One region of the Streptomyces sp. NPDC028635 genome, then DNA from elsewhere that is predicted to be linked to it. Evidence: riboswitches for the same ligand, from Rfam matches in the RefSeq annotation. Region 1 holds a riboswitch; the other holds the start of a gene.
What was found. Region 1 has a riboswitch for glycine ahead of gcvT (glycine cleavage system aminomethyltransferase GcvT). Riboswitches for the same ligand answer to the same signal wherever they lie in the genome.
Positions count from the first base shown of each region.

Region 2: another riboswitch for glycine. It lies ahead of gcvP (aminomethyl-transferring glycine dehydrogenase); the one in region 1 lies ahead of gcvT (glycine cleavage system aminomethyltransferase GcvT).

Region 1 is NZ_JBEZWX010000008.1:218,165-226,646, reverse strand. It holds gene glyA (serine hydroxymethyltransferase) at 1-14, opposite strand, end outside; gene gcvH (glycine cleavage system protein GcvH) at 32-409, opposite strand; gene gcvT (glycine cleavage system aminomethyltransferase GcvT) at 519-1,637, opposite strand; glycine riboswitch at 1,787-1,882, opposite strand; gene AB0E88_RS12015 (AAA family ATPase) at 2,052-2,717, shown strand; gene AB0E88_RS12010 (enhanced serine sensitivity protein SseB) at 2,775-3,569, shown strand; gene AB0E88_RS12005 (enhanced serine sensitivity protein SseB C-terminal domain-containing protein) at 3,661-4,461, shown strand; gene AB0E88_RS12000 (ABC transporter permease) at 4,782-5,789, shown strand; gene AB0E88_RS11995 (ABC transporter substrate-binding protein) at 5,863-7,653, shown strand; gene AB0E88_RS11990 (ABC transporter permease) at 7,764-8,482, shown strand, end outside.
Region 2 is NZ_JBEZWX010000006.1:262,547-271,028, reverse strand. It holds gene AB0E88_RS09810 (DNA polymerase IV) at 43-1,539, shown strand; gene AB0E88_RS09805 (PRC-barrel domain-containing protein) at 1,705-2,076, opposite strand; glycine riboswitch at 2,190-2,285, shown strand; gene gcvP (aminomethyl-transferring glycine dehydrogenase) at 2,462-5,347, shown strand; gene AB0E88_RS09795 (ABC transporter ATP-binding protein) at 5,511-6,596, opposite strand; gene modB (molybdate ABC transporter permease subunit) at 6,731-7,576, opposite strand; gene modA (molybdate ABC transporter substrate-binding protein) at 7,573-8,403, opposite strand.

The DNA of each region.
Region 1 (8,482 bases):
TTCAGAAGCGACATGGGATTCCTGCGACCTCTCAGCCGGCGATGAAGGCGTCGTACTCGGCGGCGGAGAGCAGGTCGTCCGGCTCGCCCGTGACACGTACCTTGAACAGCCAGCCGCCCTCGAAGGGGGCCGAGTTCACCAGCGACGGGTCGTTGACGACGTCCTCGTTGACCTCGGTGATCTCACCGTTGACGGGGGAGTACAGCTCCGAGACGGACTTGGTCGACTCCAGCTCGCCGCAGGACTCGCCCGCGGTCACCGTGTCGCCGACCTCCGGGAGCTGGACGAACACGACGTCACCGAGCGCGTTGGCCGCGTGCTCCGTGATGCCGACCGTCGAGACGCCGTCCTCGGCGCCCGACAGCCACTCGTGCTCCTTGCTGTAGCGCAGCTGCTGGGGGTTGCTCATGGCCTGAATTCTCCTGTACGCGGGTCTGTGCTGATGAATGGGGGACTGCGAAGACGCGCGTGACCAGGGGCGATGTGCCCCATGTCACGTCGGAGGGCTTACGACAGTGTCACTTCTGCCGCTTGTAGAACGGCAGCGCCACGACCGCGTACGGCTCATGGGTACCGCGGATGTCCACGCCGACACCCGGCGTGCCCGGCGCCGCGTGCGCCGCGTCCACGTAGGCCATGGCGATCGGCTTGCCCAGCGTGGGGGAAGGGGCGCCCGAGGTCACCTCGCCGACGACCGTGCCGTCCGCGACGACCTGGAAGCCGGCGCGCGGGACCCGGCGGCCCTCGGCGACCAGGCCGACCAGGACGCGCGGCGGGGCGGACTCGGCGCGCTCGGCGGCGGCGGCGAGCGCCTCGCGCCCGACGAAGTCGCCCTCCTTCTCGAACTTGACCACCCGGCCCAGCCCGGCGTCGAAGGGGGTCAGGGCGGCGGTCAGCTCGTGCCCGTACAGCGGCATGCCCGCCTCCAGGCGCAGCGTGTCCCGGCAGGACAGGCCGCACGGGACCAGGCCCACGCCCTCGCCGGCCTTGGTCAGCGCCTGCCACAGCTCGACGGCGTGCTCCGGCTTCACGAACAGCTCGAAGCCGTCCTCGCCGGTGTACCCGGTGCGCGCGATCAGCGCGGGCACCCCGGCCACGGTGCCGGGCAGTCCGGCGTAGTACTTCAGCCCGTCCAGGTCGGCGTCGGTGAGGCTGCCCAGGATCCCGGGCGACTCGGGGCCCTGCACGGCGAGCAGCGCGTAGGCGTCGCGGTCGTCGCGCACCTCGGCGTCGAAGCCCGCGGCGCGCTCGGTCAGCGCGTCGAGGACGACCTGGGCGTTGGAGGCGTTGGCGACGACCATGTACTCGGTCTCGGCGAGCCGGTAGACGATCAGGTCGTCCAGGATGCCGCCGTCGGCCTGGCAGATCATGGTGTAGCGGGCGCGGCCGGTCTTGACCGCCCCGATGTTGCCGACCAGCGCGAAGTCGAGGAGGGCGGCGGCCTGCGGGCCGGTGACGGTGATCTCGCCCATGTGGGAGAGGTCGAAGAGCCCGGCCTTCGTGCGGACGGCGTTGTGTTCGTCGCGCTCGGAGCCGTAGCGCAGCGGCATGTCCCAGCCGGCGAAGTCGGTCATGGTCGCGCCGAGCGAGCGATGCACGGCATCGAGCGCGGTGTGACGGAGTTCGGTACTGCTCATCGGTCGGTCGTCTCCCAGGGGAAGGACAGGGCGAGGAAGTTCCTCCCCATCTGTCATCGGAACCTGAGAGGTTCGCCATGACCGCGCGCGGTCCTGGCTTGCACCTTGGGTGGGGCCACCGGCGAGGGCGGCCCGCTTTTCAGATGTGCCTCGCCCGCGCGGTAACGGGGCCTGAGAGATTCAAGGGAGGGACTTGCTCCTTCGGCGCCCCAGCCTTCGGCTGGGAACTCTCCCGCGCGGATTCAAACGGCCGGTATGCAGTTGGCGGGCTCATCATTGCACGCCGCGCCCGATGACGGCAGGCCGCATCTGTAACCGGGTTGTGGCGGTACGCACACGAAAACACGAGACACCTGGCATTACCTTCTCTTTACCTACGTTGGGCAGGTCTTCACCTGACCCCAGGGGAGGACGATGACGGTGGACAGGATCACGGCGTACGCGACGACCCCGGGCCTCACACTGCCCGCGCAGCCAGGGGTGCCCGCCCTGGAGACACGGCCCGGCCCGGTGGTGCGGGACCTGCGCGAGCGGGCCGGCCGCAGCCCGCACGCCCTGCTCTTCGGCCCGCGCGACCTGGTCGTCGTCACCGGTCTGCCCGGCAGCGGCAAGTCCACGCTCATGCGCCGCGCGGTGCCGGGCCCGCGCGTCGACTCCCAGGACACCCGCGACCGCTACGACGCCCGCCTGCACCGCCTGCTGCCCTACGCGCTCTACCGCCCGCTGGTCCGGCTCGCCCACTACGCCGCCCTGCGCCGCGCCCTGTCGAGCGGCGAGGGCCTCGTCGTCCACGACTGCGGCACCCAGTCCTGGGTGCGCGGCTGGCTGGCCCGCGCGGCCCGCCGCCGCGGCGGCGCCCTGCACCTGCTGCTGCTCGACGTCGACCCGGACACCGCCCTGACCGGCCAGCGCGCACGCGGCCGCGGCGTCTCCCGGTACGCCTTCCAGCGCCACCGCCGCGCCACCACCCGGCTGCTGCGCGCTGTCCAGCGCGGCGACCTGCCGGCCGGCTGCGACGCGGCGGTCCTGCTCGACCGGGACGCGGCGGACGCCCTGCGGCGGATCGCCTTCACCGGCTGAACCACCGTGCGGTTAGCCTTTCAGCCACAGCAGCGGTTCGAAGCAGATGGTGGAGAGATGGACTTCCCTGCCGACCTTCCGGCGGACTTCCCGGCGCAGACGCACCCCCATCCGCACGGCGGATGGCCCGGCAACGAGCTGGAGGAGGTGCTGTCGGCCTCCCTCGGCGTGCCGGGAGCCGGCGGCCGGATCGTGGAGGTGCTCGGCCGCAGCTTCCTGTGGATCCCCCTGCCGAGCGGCGGCGGCCCGCACAGCGGCCCCCTCGACCTGCCCACCACCGAGATCGACGGCCAGGCCTACGTCCCCGTCTTCAGCTCCGAGGAGCAGTTGCGCCAGGTCGCCGGCTCCCACATGTCGTACACCGTCGCGCCCGCCGTGGAGTTCGCGCGCGGGCTGCCCGCGCAGGTCGGCATCGCCGTGAACCCGGGCGGCCTGGTCGGCGTCCCGCTGCCGCCGCAGGCGGTGGCCGAGGTGTGCCGGGCCGGCCGGACCCCGCTGGACGGCCCCGCGAGCGGCGGCCGGGTCCGTCTGTACGAGCCGGACTGGCAGGACGACCCCGTCGCCTTCCTCTCCACGGCCTCCGCCGAGTTCGAGGCGACCGGCACCGTCCTGACGGCCCGCCGCTGCCTCGCCGTGATCGAGACGGCCGACCCGGTGATGTTCGTCGGCGTCGAACTCTCCCAATGGGAGGGCGACCTGCGCAACGCCCCCCTGGACGCCCTGGGCCGGGCCCTCGGCGCCACCCCCGCACCCTGGCCGGTCAACCTGATCCTGCTGGACCTGGCGGGCGACGACCCGGTGGCGGTCTGGCTCAGGGAAAAGGTGCGCCCCTTCTACACCCGGGGAAGCTGACGGCGCCTGGGCTCTCCCCGGTCCTCCCCACGCACCACTTAACCTGGTTTCATAGCTCGGTCGAGGGTGTTGTACGAAAGGGCGATTCGAAGTGAGCGCGAGCGGCACGGCCGCGACCGGCCAGGTCGAGCACATGCTGCGCCAGGTGACGCCCGGGCGGTACGACGCCTACGAGGCGCTGCTTCGCGCGCTCGCCACCCCCGCCACCGGCCAGGTCTGGATGCTGCTGTGGCACGGCCAGGCCGGTTCCCCGGACGCCCAGTACGGCGCGATGGAGGTCGGCGGCCACGGCTACGCCCCCTGCGTCACCTCCGCCCAGGAGTTGAGCGCCAGCGGCTGGAACCGCTCGTACGAGGTGGTCGACGGCCTCGAGGTGGCCCGCGCCCTCTACCCCGACCACCACGGCCTGTGGCTCAACCCGCACGCCCCCGGCGGCGGCGTGGGCATCCCCTGGCTCGACCTGCGCCGCATCGCCACCGGCCTGGACCGCCAGCCTGCCGGCCCGCTGCGCCTGACGGAACCGGCCATCGAGATCCCGCAGTTCTACGCCCTGCTCGCGCAGAACGCGCACCGCACCCCGCCGCTGCGCGCCCTGCGCCGCGCCTGGGTGCAGCCGGCGCTCGGCGCGCCCTACCTCGCCATCGGCCTGGACGTCTACGACACCTCGCCGGCCGCCGTCGACGCCGTACGGGCGATGATGCAGCAGTCCCTCGGCGCGGTGCCGGACGGGCTGCCGGTGTCGACCGTGGCGATGAGCGACGACCACGACCCGGTCGTGCTGTGGATGCGCGCCAACGCGCGTCCGTTCTACGACCGCGAGGCCCACGCGGCCGCCGCGCCCCCGGCGCCGGCGTCCGGCTACGGCTTCCCGCCCGCCCCCGGCCGGTACTGACACCCGCGCGGTTCGCCGCGCCCTCCGGCACTCTTCTGCGCGCGTAGATCACGGCGGATGACCCCGACTGGTCCGAATCCTCCCCACTGGTCCCCGTCCGGCCCGCGCCACCCGCTGTCCGGATAACGGAAGTCCCCAGACCGCATCACGTTTACGCATCCTTTCCTCACCAACTCTGGCAACTGCTCGCCAATGCGTTGAAGACTCCCGCTCCAAGGGGCCCAGTCGCCCCTGTGTACGACTTCGTACGACGGACTGACCATGCCGCCACAGCGGCAAGTGCGGGCCGGCTACCGCCGGTTGAGAGGGGTCCCTGCCAGATGACGGCACCATTGCACGAGCCGACCGCGGAAGCGGCCCCGAGCGCGGCCGAGGAAGCGGCGGTTGCGACCACCGGCGCCAAGGCCGTCCAGGGCCGGTCCCTGGGCCGGATCGCCTGGGAGCGCCTGAAGCGGGACAAGCTCGCCCTCGCGGGCGGCGTCGTCGTGCTGCTCCTCATCGTCGTCGCCCTGCTCGCCCCGGTGATCACCAGCGTGGTGGGCCAGGACCCGAACGACTATCACGAGAACCTGATCGACCCGCTGTTCGGCACCCCCAAGGGGTCGCTGGGCGGCATGAGCGGGGACCACTGGCTGGGCGTCGAGCCCGTCAACGGCCGCGACATCTTCGCCCGCATCCTCTACGGCGCGCAGATCTCCCTGCTGGTCGGCTTCCTGTCCGCGATCGTCGCCGTCGTCCTCGGTACGGTTCTCGGCATCCTGGCGGGCTTCTTCGGCGGCTGGGTCGACTCGCTGATCAGCCGCGTGATGGACGGCCTGCTGGCCTTCCCGCAGCTGCTGTTCACCATCGCGCTGGTCTCCGTCATGCCGAACAACATGCTGGGCCTGTCCGGCACCGGCGTGCGCGTGTTCATGATGGTCGTGGTCATCGGCTTCTTCGGCTGGCCCTACATCGGACGCGTGGTGCGCGGCCAGACACTCTCGCTGCGTGAGCGCGAGTACGTCGAAGCCGCCCGATCGCTGGGCGCCGGGCGGCTGTACATCCTGTTCAAGGAACTGCTGCCCAATCTCGTGGCGCCGATCATCGTCTACACGACGATGATGATCCCCACCAACATCCTCACCGAGGCGGCACTCAGCTTCCTGGGCGTGGGCGTCAAGCCGCCCACGGCCTCCTGGGGCCAGATGCTCTCGAGCGCGATCGACTACTACGACTCGGACCCCATGTACATGGTGGTGCCCGGCGTGGCGATCTTCATCACCGTTCTTGCCTTCAACCTCTTCGGCGACGGCGTGCGTGACGCGCTCGACCCCAAGGGCTCCCGCTGAAGTGCCGTACCCCAAGCGACCCGTGGCAGCACCTGGCACGGGGTCTCTCATCAAAACCGGAGGATCCGAGATCGTGACTACGCAACGCACCTCAGGGCGGCACAAGCAGGCCATGGCCGCCGCCTTCGTGGTCGCCGGGCTGCTGACCACGGCGGCGTGCGGCGGCGGCAGCGACGACGGGGGCTCGAAGTCCGGTGCCGCCGGCTTCGACGCCGCCAACAACAAGGTCGCCCAGGCCTCGCTGGCGAAGAAGGGCGGCACGCTGAGGTTCGGCGCCGCCCAGGACGCCGACTCGTGGGACACCACGCGCGGCTACTACGGCTTCATGTGGAACTTCTCCCGCTACTACAGCCGCCAGCTCGTCACGAACAAGCCGGCCCCGGGCAAGGAAGGCGCCACCCTCACCCCGGACCTCGCCACCGGTCTCGCCAAGGTCACCGACGACGGCAAGACGTACACGTACACGCTGCGCGACGGTCTGACCTGGGAGGACGGCAAGCCGATCACCTCCAAGGACCTCAAGTACGGCATCGAGCGCATCTGGGCGCAGGACGTCCTCTCCGGCGGCCCGACCTACCTGAAGGACGTGCTCGACCCCAAGAACGAGTACAAGGGCCCCTACAAGGACACCTCCGCGGACCACCTGGGCCTGAAGGCGATCGACACGCCGGACGACAAGACCATCGTCTTCCACCTGCCGAAGGCCAACTCGGACTTCGAGGAGATGCTGGCCCTCACCTCGGCCTCCCCGGTCCGCCAGGACATGGACACCAAGTCCAAGTACGGTCTGAAGCCGTTCTCCTCGGGCCCGTACAAGTTCCAGTCGTACAACCCGGGCAAGGACCTCACCCTCGTCCGCAACACCAACTGGAAGCAGGCCTCGGACCCGGTCCGCAAGGCGTACCCGGACAAGATCACCGTCACCTTCTTCTCCAACGCCAACGAGCTGGACCAGCGCCTGATCAACGGCGACCTGGACCTGGACATCAACCAGACGGGCATGTCGCCGCAGGGCCGCCAGACGGCGCTCAAGCAGCACAAGGCCAACCTGGACAACCCGACGTCCGGTTACATCCGTTACGCGGTCTTCCCGCAGAGCGTGAAGCCGTTCGACAACATCCACTGCCGCCTCGCCGTGATCTACGGCGCCGACCACGTCTCCCTGCAGACCGCGCGCGGCGGCCCCCTGGCCGGCGGTGACATCGGCACCAACATGCTCCCGCCGTCCGTCGCGGGTGGCGAGGGCCAGAAGTACGACCCGTACCAGCTCGCCGGCGCCAACAAGAACGGCAACGCCGCCAAGGCCAAGGAAGAGCTGAAGGCCTGCGGTCAGCCGAACGGCTTCAAGACCACCATCGCCGTGCGCAACAACAAGCCGGTCGAGGTGGCCACCGCCCAGTCCCTGCAGGCGTCGCTGAAGAAGGTCGGCATCAACGTCGACATCGACCAGTACGACGGCTCGCAGACCACCGGCATCATCGGCAGCCCCTCGAACGTGCAGAAGAAGGGCTACGGCATCATCATCATGGGCTGGGGCCCGGACTTCCCGTCCGTGCAGGGCTACGGTCTGCCGCTGTGGGACAGCAAGTACATCCAGCAGAGCGGTAACAACAACTACGCCCTGATCAAGGACAAGACGATCGACGGGCTGTTCGACAGCTACGTGAACACGCTGGACGACGCCGGCAAGGCCAAGATCGCCACGGAGATCAACCACAAGGTGATGGAGGGCGGCTACTACCTGCCCTTCGTCTTCGAGAAGTTCATCAACTGGCGCGGCGACAACCTGGCGAACGTCTACACCACCGACGGCTACAGCGGTACGTACGACTTCGTCAACCTCGGTCTGAAGAACCCGAAGTAAACCCGGCACACCCGCCGTACGGCACGAAAGGCAGGTGAAGGCCGGCGCGGCGTGACCGCGGGCCCCCGGACGACCTCCGGGGCCCGCGGTCCCGCGGCGGGCCGTAAGCTGTGCTCGCTTACCTCATCAGGCGGTTGTTCGCCGCCGCAGTGATGCTCGTGGTCATCATCCTGGCCGTGTTCTGCATCTTCTTCCTGATCCCCAAGTGGGCGGGCGTCGACGTCGCCCTGAGCTTCGTGGGCAAGCAGGCCGACCCGGCGGCCGTGGAGGGCGTGCGGGAGAAGCTCGGCCTCGGCGACCCGATCTACCTCCAGGTCTGGGACTTCTTCAAGGGCATCTTCGTCGGCCGCACCTACTCCGGCGGCGGCGACGTGATCCACTGCTCCGCGCCGTGCTTCGGCTACTCCTTCCGCAGCGAGCAGGCCATCTGGCCGGTCCTCACCGACCGCTTCCCGGTCACCCTGCAGCTCGCGATCGGCGCGGCCGTGCTGTGGCTGGTCTTCGGCATCGCGGCCGGTGTGCTCTCCGCGCTCAAGCGGGGCAGCCTGTGGGACCGCGGCGCCATGGTCGTCGCCCTCGCGGGTGTGTCCCTGCCGATCTACTTCACCGGTCTGCTCAGCCTGGCGATCTTCGCCTTCGGTCTCCACTGGGTCGACGCCAAGTACGTGCCCCTCAGCGAGAGTTTCACCGGCTGGCTCGACGGCATGATCCTGCCCTGGATCACCCTGGCCTTCCTGTACGCCGCCATGTACGCCCGCATCACCCGCGCCACCATGCTGGAGGTGCTGGGCGAGGACTACATCCGCACCGCCCGCGCCAAGGGCCTCGG
Region 2 (8,482 bases), on a different contig from region 1:
TCCCGGGCGGCATTGTCAGTGGCGTGGTGCAGGATCGGACATGTGAGGACCGCGCCCACGATTCTGCATCTGGACATGGATGCCTTCTTCGCGTCGGCGGAGCAGGCGTCCAAGCCCAGCCTGCGCGGGAAAGCCGTCGTCGTGGGCGGGCTGGGGCCGCGCGGGGTGGTGGCGACCGCGTCGTACGAGGCGCGGGTCTTCGGGGTCCACTCGGCGATGCCCACGGCCCAGGCGCGTCGGCTGGCGCCGAACGCCGCGTATCTCACGCCCCGCTTCACTTTCTACCGGGCGATCAGTGAACAGGTGATGGGGCTGCTGCGGGCGCTCTCGCCGCTGGTGGAGCCGCTCAGCCTGGACGAGGCGTTCGTGGACCTGGAGGCCGGGGGCGTCGCCTGGGACAGCGCGTCGGCCGAGCGGGCGGGGCTGAAACTGCGCGCCGACATCCGGGCGGTCACCGGGCTGACCGGGTCGGTGGGGCTCGCCGCGTCCAAGATGATCGCCAAGATCGCCTCGGAGCGGGCCAAGCCGGACGGCCTGGTGCTGATCGAGCCGGGTACCGAGCGGGCGCTGCTCGGGCCCCTGTCGGTGCGGGCGCTGCCGGGGGTCGGGCCGGCGACCGGCGACCATCTGCGGCGGGCCGGGATCACCACGGTCGACGAGATCGTGGAGGCCGGTGAGGACGAACTGGTCCGGCTGCTGGGCAAGGCCCACGGGCACGGTCTGTACGCCATGGCGCTGGCGCACGACGACCGGCCCGTGGTCGCGGAGCGGGAGGCCAAGTCGGTCTCCGTCGAGGACACCTACGACGTGGACATCCACGACCGGCTGCGGATCGGGCTCGAGGTGCAGCGGCTGGCCGACCGGTGCGTGCGGCGGCTGCGCTCCGCCGGGCTGTCCGGCCGGACCATCGTCCTGAAGGTGCGCCGGTACGACTTCTCGACGCTCACCCGGTCGGAGACGCTGCGCGGACCCACGGACGATCCCGCGGTCGTCCGGGAGGCGGCCCTACGGCTGCTGGACGCGGTGGACACGACGGGCGGGGTGCGGCTGCTCGGCGTCGGCGTCAGCGGGCTCGCCGACTACACCCAGGAGGACCTGTTCGCGCAGGCGGCGGGGGAGCGGGCGCGTGCGGAGGCACCGCAGGAGGACGACGTTCCGCACGCGCCGCAGCCCGTCCCCGAGGAACCGGAGCCGGCGGAGCGGCGCTGGCTGCCGGGGCACGACGTGCGGCACGCGGAGTACGGACACGGGTGGGTCCAGGGCAGCGGCCTGGGCCGGGTCACGGTCCGCTTCGAGACACCGGACTCGGAGCCGGGCCGGGTCAGAACGTTCCGGACGGACGACCCCGCGCTGGAGCCGACGGAACCGCTGCCGCTGGTGCGAAGACCGGACGTCCCGGCGGCGTGCCTCGACGGGGCGGCTCCGGGGACGGCCGGACCGGGGGCCGGGTCCGCGGCCGAAGGGCGAGCGGCCGACGGCGGCTCCGGGACCGGCCACCCGGTGGCCGGTGGGTGGAGGGGGCAGCCTTCCCTCGGCTGAAGCGGCGTGCACGGGTGCACGGGCGCACGGGCCCCGTAACGGCCCGCGTGCGGGCGCCTGTGCGGGTCTGCCGGGGAAAGGGCTCGGTCCGGGTCTGCCCGTCAGGGGAAGAGGTTCGGTCCGGGTCTACCCGTCAGGGGAAAAGATTCGGCTCGGATCTGCCCGTCAGGGCTCCTCCGTGCCGGCCACTTTGCCGAAGTCGTGGTCCTGCAGCGGGGGAGGGGCGGCGATGTCGAGGCCGTAGTGGTGGTAGAGCTGGAGTTCCTGTTCCGGGGAGAGATGGCGGCCCACGCCGAAGTCGGGGGCGTCCTTGATCAGGGCGCGTTCGAAGGGGACGTGCAACGCGCCCTCGATCAGTTCGCTCGGCTCCAGCGGGACGAAGGCGTCCCTGCTGAACAGACCCGTTCGTATGGCGGCCCACTCCGGCACGCCCGTCGCGTCGTCGAGATAGACCTCGTCGACGGTGCCGATCTTGACGCCGCTGCGGTCGAACGCCTTGCGGCCGATCAGGTTGCGCGGATCGATCTCGGTCTGCACGGGCCCTCCACTCGCTCGCAAGACTGGTGTAAGCACTACGAAAGAGCACAATGGTGACGGCGGCCACTCGAGGGCCCCGGCGTTGACCCCGCTGGTAGTCTGACTACGGCTGCTGACCCCGTGCGGGAGAGTCCTCCAGACATCATCGGAGGCGCCGAAGGAGCAAATCCTCCCCGGAATCTCTCAGGCTCACGTACCGCACGGACGAGGTCACTCTGGAAAGCAGGGCGGGTGTCGACGGCTTCCGCTCTCACCGACGGTGAAAGCCGGGTGCCCTCGGGCGCTCCGGTGAAGCTCTCAGGTCGAGATGACAGAGGGGGAGGCCGTTCGGGTACCCGTGCCGTGGTGCCCCTCGAAGGTCGTGTCAGACCAGGAGGCCTCCGCAATGACCGCCCATCGCATTCCGCTCTCCGAGCTCGAGAAGGGGATTCCCTTCGAGCAGCGTCACATCGGCCCCGACCACGAGGCTCGGGCCAAGATGCTCGCCCAGGTCGGGTACGGCTCGCTGGACGAACTCACCGCCGCCGCGGTGCCGGATGTGATCAAGAACGCCGACGCCCTCGACCTGCCGGGCGCCCGCAGCGAGGCCGAGGTGCTCGCCGAGCTGCGCTCCCTGGCCGACCGCAACCAGGTCCTCGGCTCCATGATCGGCCTCGGCTACTACGGCACCTTCACCCCGCCGGTCATCCTGCGCAACGTCATGGAGAACCCGGCCTGGTACACGGCGTACACGCCCTACCAGCCGGAGATCTCCCAGGGCCGGCTCGAGGCGCTGCTGAACTTCCAGACCACGGTCGCCGACCTGACCGGTCTGCCCACCTCCGGCGCCTCCCTGCTCGACGAGGGCACCGCCGCCGCCGAGGCGATGTCGCTGTCCCTGCGCATGGGCAAGAACAAGAAGGGTCTCTTCCTGGTCGACGCGGACGCGCTGCCGCAGACCATCGCCGTCATCCAGACCCGTGCCGAGCCGACCGGCGTCGAGGTCGTCGTCGCCGACCTCAGCGACGGCATCCCGGCCGACATCGCCGCCCGCGAGATCAACGGCGTGCTGCTCCAGTACCCGGGCGCCTCCGGTGCCGTGCGTGACCTCAAGCCGGTCATCGACCAGGCGCACGAGCTGGGCGCGCTGGTCACCGTCGCCGCCGACCTGCTGGCGCTGACGCTGCTGAAGTCGCCGGGCGAGCTGGGCGCGGACATCGCGGTCGGCACCACGCAGCGGTTCGGTGTGCCGATGGGCTTCGGCGGCCCGCACGCCGGCTACATGGCCGTACGGGAGAAGTTCGCGCGCAGCCTGCCCGGGCGGCTCGTGGGCGTGTCCGTGGACGCGGACGGGAACAAGGCGTACCGGCTGGCGCTGCAGACGCGTGAGCAGCACATCCGCCGGGAGAAGGCGACCAGCAACATCTGCACCGCGCAGGTGCTGCTCGCCGTCATGGCCGGCATGTACGCCGTGTACCACGGGCCGGACGGCCTGAAGGGCATCGCCCGGCGCACGCACCGGTACGCCACGATCCTCGCCGAGGGCCTGAAGGCCGGTGGCGTCGAGGTCGTGCACGGCGCCTACTTCGACACCGTCACCGCCCGGGTGCCGGGCCGGGCCGCCGAGGTCGTCGCCGCCGCGCGCGACAACGGGGTCAACCTGTACCCGGTCGACGCCGACCACGTCTCCCTCGCGTGCGACGAGACCACCACCCGCGACCAGCTGACCGCCGTGTTCGGCGCCTTCGGCGTCGAGGGCGACATCGAGGCGCTGGACGCCGCAGCCGGGGACGTGCTGCCGCAGGACCTGCTGCGCTCCGACGCCTACCTGACCCACCCGGTCTTCCACCAGCACCGCTCCGAGACCGCGATGCTGCGCTACCTGCGCAAGCTGTCCGACCGCGACTACGCGCTCGACCGCGGCATGATCCCGCTGGGCTCCTGCACCATGAAGCTCAACGCGACCACCGAGATGGAGCCGGTCACCTGGCCCGAGTTCGGCCAGCTGCACCCCTTCGCGCCCGCCGAGCAGGCCGAGGGCTACCTCACGCTCATCCACGAGCTGGAGGACCGTCTCGCCGAGGTCACCGGCTACGACAAGGTCTCGCTGCAGCCGAACGCCGGCTCCCAGGGCGAGCTGGCCGGTCTGCTGGCCGTGCGCGGCTACCACCGGGCCAACGGCGACGAGCAGCGCACCGTCTGCCTCATCCCGTCCTCCGCGCACGGCACCAACGCCGCCAGCGCCGTGATGGCCGGCATGAAGGTCGTCGTCGTCAAGACCGCCGAGGACGGCGAGATCGACGTCGAGGACCTGCGGGCGAAGATCGAGCAGCACCGCGACGAGCTGGCGGTGCTGATGATCACCTACCCGTCGACGCACGGTGTGTTCGAGGAGCACGTCGCCGACATCTGCGCCCAGGTGCACGAGGCCGGCGGCCAGGTGTACGTCGACGGCGCCAACCTGAACGCGCTGGTCGGCCTCGCCAAGCCGGGCCACTTCGGCGGTGACGTCTCCCACCTGAACCTGCACAAGACGTTCTGCATTCCGCACGGCGGCGGCGGTCCCGGCGTCGGGCCGGTCGCGGTCCGCGAGCACCTCGCGCCGTACCTGCCGAACCACCCGCTGCAGCCCGCCGCCGGCCCGGAGACGGGCGTCGGCCCGATCTCGGCCGCGCCGTGGGGCTCCGCGGGCATCCTGCCCATCTCCTGGGCGTACGTCCGCCTCATGGGCGGGGAGGGCCTGAAGCAGGCCACGCAGGTCGCCGTGCTGTCCGCGAACTACATCGCCAAGCGCCTCGAGCCGCACTACCCGGTGCTGTACACCGGCCCCGGTGGCCTGGTCGCGCACGAGTGCATCATCGACCTGCGCCCGCTGACGAAGGCGACCGGCGTGAGCGTGGACGACGTCGCCAAGCGGCTCATCGACTACGGCTTCCACGCGCCGACGATGTCCTTCCCGGTGGCCGGCACGCTGATGATCGAGCCGACCGAGTCCGAGGACCTGGCCGAGCTGGACCGGTTCTGCGACGCGATGATCGCCATCCGCGCGGAGATCGAGAAGGTCGGCTCCGGCGAGTGGTCCGCGGAGGACAACCCGCTGCGGAACGCCCCGCACACCGCCCGTGCGCTCGGCGGGGAGTGGGAGCACGCCTACAGCCGCGAGGAGGCCGTCTTCCCGGCCGGTGTGTCGGCCGCGGACAAGTACTGGCCGCCGGTGCGCCGTATCGACCAGGCCTTCGGTGACCGGAACCTCGTCTGCTCCTGCCCGCCGCTGGACGCGTACGAGGACTGAGACACCCTGACGTGAGCGAGGGCCCCGGTTTCGGGGGCCCTCGTGTCGGTTGGAGGCGGCCGCCGTGCCCGTGGCGCCGCCCCGGGGGACGTCGGTGACCGTGCCGGGCAACCGGTTGCGGATGCTCAGGGTCATGGCGGCGCGCCGTGAGGGCGGTGGCCGGTCAGGCCGGGTATGCGTGGGTCTGCGTCGCCTTGACCGTCGCCCAGACCGGGGCACCCGGGTGCAGGTCCAGCTCGGCAGCGGCGACCGTGGTGAGGTCGGCGGCCAGCGGCAGCTCACCCGTGAGGTCGGCGCGGATCTGGTCGCCGTGGGTCTCCAGTCCGGCCACCTCGCAGCGCCACAGGTTGCGGGCGCTCGAGCCGGTGGGGCGCTCGCGGTGCAGGGTGACCGCGCCCGGCGGGAACGCCACGAAGACCTCTCCGGTGAGGTGCTCGGTGGTGGTGATCTCGCAGCCCGCCTCCAGCGTGACGGTGTGGCCGTCGGCCCGCCCGCGGTACAGGTTCAGGCCGACCAGCTGGGCGATGTAGTCGGTGCGCGGATGGCGGGCGATGTCGCCGGGGGTGCCCTCCTGGACCACCCGGCCGTGCTCGATCACCACCAGGCGGTCGGCGAGGACCATGGCGTCCAGCGGGTCGTGCGTGACCAGGACGGCCACCGCCTCGAACTCGGCGAGATGGCGGCGCAGCTGGGCACGCACCTCCAGGCGGGTACGGGCGTCCAGGGCGGCCAGCGGTTCGTCCAGCAGCAGCAGCCGGGGGTGGGTGGCGAGCGCGCGGGCGAGGGCGACGCGCTGGGCCTGACCGCCGGACAGCCGGCGTGGCTTGGCTGCGGCGTGCTCGGCGAGGCCCATCCGCTCCAGCCACCCGGCGGCCTCGGCGCGGGCCTCGGCCTTGCTCGCGCCCCGGCAGCGCGGCCCGAACGCCACGTTGTCCAGGGCCGTCAGATGCGGGAAGAGCAGGTAGTCCTGGAAGACGACACCCACCGGGCGGGACTCGGGCGGCGTACGGTCCAGGCTGCTGCCGTCGAGGCGCAGCCGGCCGCCGGTCAGCGGAGCGAGGCCGGCCAGGGCGCGCAGGGCGGTGGTCTTGCCGGCGCCGTTCGGACCGAGCAGGGCGACGACGTCGCCGGGTGCGGCCGTCAGGGTCACGTCGAGCCGGAAGGCGCCGCGGTCGACGACGAGATGGGCGTCCAGACCCTCGGCGCCTGGAGCGGGGACGGCGGTCGTCGGCTTCTCGGTGTCGGTCACGAGGCGGTCTTCTCGGCGTCGGTCACGAGGCGGTCTTCCGGGTCGAGGTGGTCTTCCGGGTCGAGGTGGTCTTCCCGGTGCCGGTCACAGGCGGTCGTCCCGGTGTCGGTCACAGGCGGTCTTCCCGGTGTCGGTCACGAGGCGCTCATCCATCGGTCCCGCAGGCCCGCCAGCACGGCCACGGACACGGCGAGCAGCACCAGGCTGAGCGCGATCGCCGCCGCCGGGTCGTTCTGCAGGGCGAGGTAGACCGCGAGGGGCATGGTCTGGGTCCGGCCGGGGAAGTTGCCGGCGAAGGTGATCGTGGCCCCGAACTCGCCGAGCGCCCGCGCCCAGGCGAGCACCGCGCCCGCCGCGACACCCGGCGCGATCAGCGGCAGGGTGACCCGGCGGAAGGCGGTGAAGCGGGAGGCGCCCAAGGTCTGCGCGGCCTCCTCGTAGCGGCGGTCGGCGGCGCGCAGGGTGCCCTCGACGCTGATGACGAGGAACGGCATCGCCACGAAGGTCTCCGCGAGGACCACGCCCGTCGTGGTGAACGGCAGGGTGACGCCGAACCAGGAGTCCAGCCACTGCCCGATCACGCCGTTGCGGCCGAGGGCGAGCAGCAGGGCGACGCCGCCGACCACCGGCGGCAGCACGAGGGGCAGGGTCACCAGGGCGCGCACGAGACCGCGTCCGGGGAACTCGGTCCGGGCCAGCACCCAGGCCAGGGGCACGCCGACGATCAGGCTCAGCGCGGTCGCGGCGGTGGCGCAGATCAGGGACAGCTGGAGCGCCTGCCACACCTCGGTGCTGGTCAGCTGGTCCGGCAGGGTGCTCCAGGGCGCCCGGATCAGCAGGGCGACCAGAGGCAGCACCAGGAACGCCAGCCCGAGCAGCGCGGGCAGCAGCAGCGGGAGGGGGACGCCCGTGCGGGCACGGCGGCGCCGCGGACCGCCCTTCAGGGTGTCCGCGGCGCCGGTCCTGCCCAAAGACGTCACGGCTTCAGGAACCCGGCCTCGGTCAGCACCTTCTGGCCCTCGGCGGACTTGACCAGGTCGATGAAGGCCTGGGCGGCCTGGGCGTGGGGCGCGTCCTTCAGCAGGGCGATCGGGTACTCGTTGACGGCCTTGGCCGACTCGGGGAACTCCACGCCCTGCACCTTGTCACCGGCCGCCTTCACATCCGTCCTGTACACGACGGCGGCGTCGGCCTCCTTCAGTTCGACCTTGGTCAGGGCGCTCTTGACGTCCTGCTCGTAGGAGACCGGGGTGAGCGTCAGATCGGCGGCCTTGAGCGCCTTCTGGGCGGCGGCGCCGCAGGGCACCGTCTTGTCGCACAGCACGACCTTCAGGCCGGACTTGGTGAGGTCCTTCAGGGAGGCGACCTTGTCGGGGTTGCCCGGCAGGGTGGCGATCTCCAGCTGGTTGCGCACGAACGTGGTCGGCGCCGCTGCCGTGTCCTTGGCGTCCGAGACGATCTTCATCGTCTTCGGGCTGGCGGCGGCGAACACATCGGCGGGGGCGCCGCCGGTGATGCTGGCCGCGAGGGAGTCGCTGCCGCCGAAGTTGAAGCTCACCTTGGTGCCGGGGTGCTCCTTCTCGAACTCCTGGCCGAGGGCGGTGAAGCTCTCCTTGAGGGAGGCGGCGGCGAAGACGGTGACCGTGCCGGTCACCTTCGGCGACGACGAGGCGCTCGAACCGGCCGGCGCGCCGGAGGAATCGGCCTTGCCGGCCGAGTCGGAGGACGAGGAGCAGGCGCTCAGCGCCAGCAGCGCGGCGGCCGACGCGCCGGCGATCCACAGGGTCCGGCGGGCGGGACGGGTCATCACGGGTCGACTCCCTCGGTGCTCATGGCGGAGGCAGCCCAGCGGACCCCTCCCATCTGCCGATCATACTGACGTATCT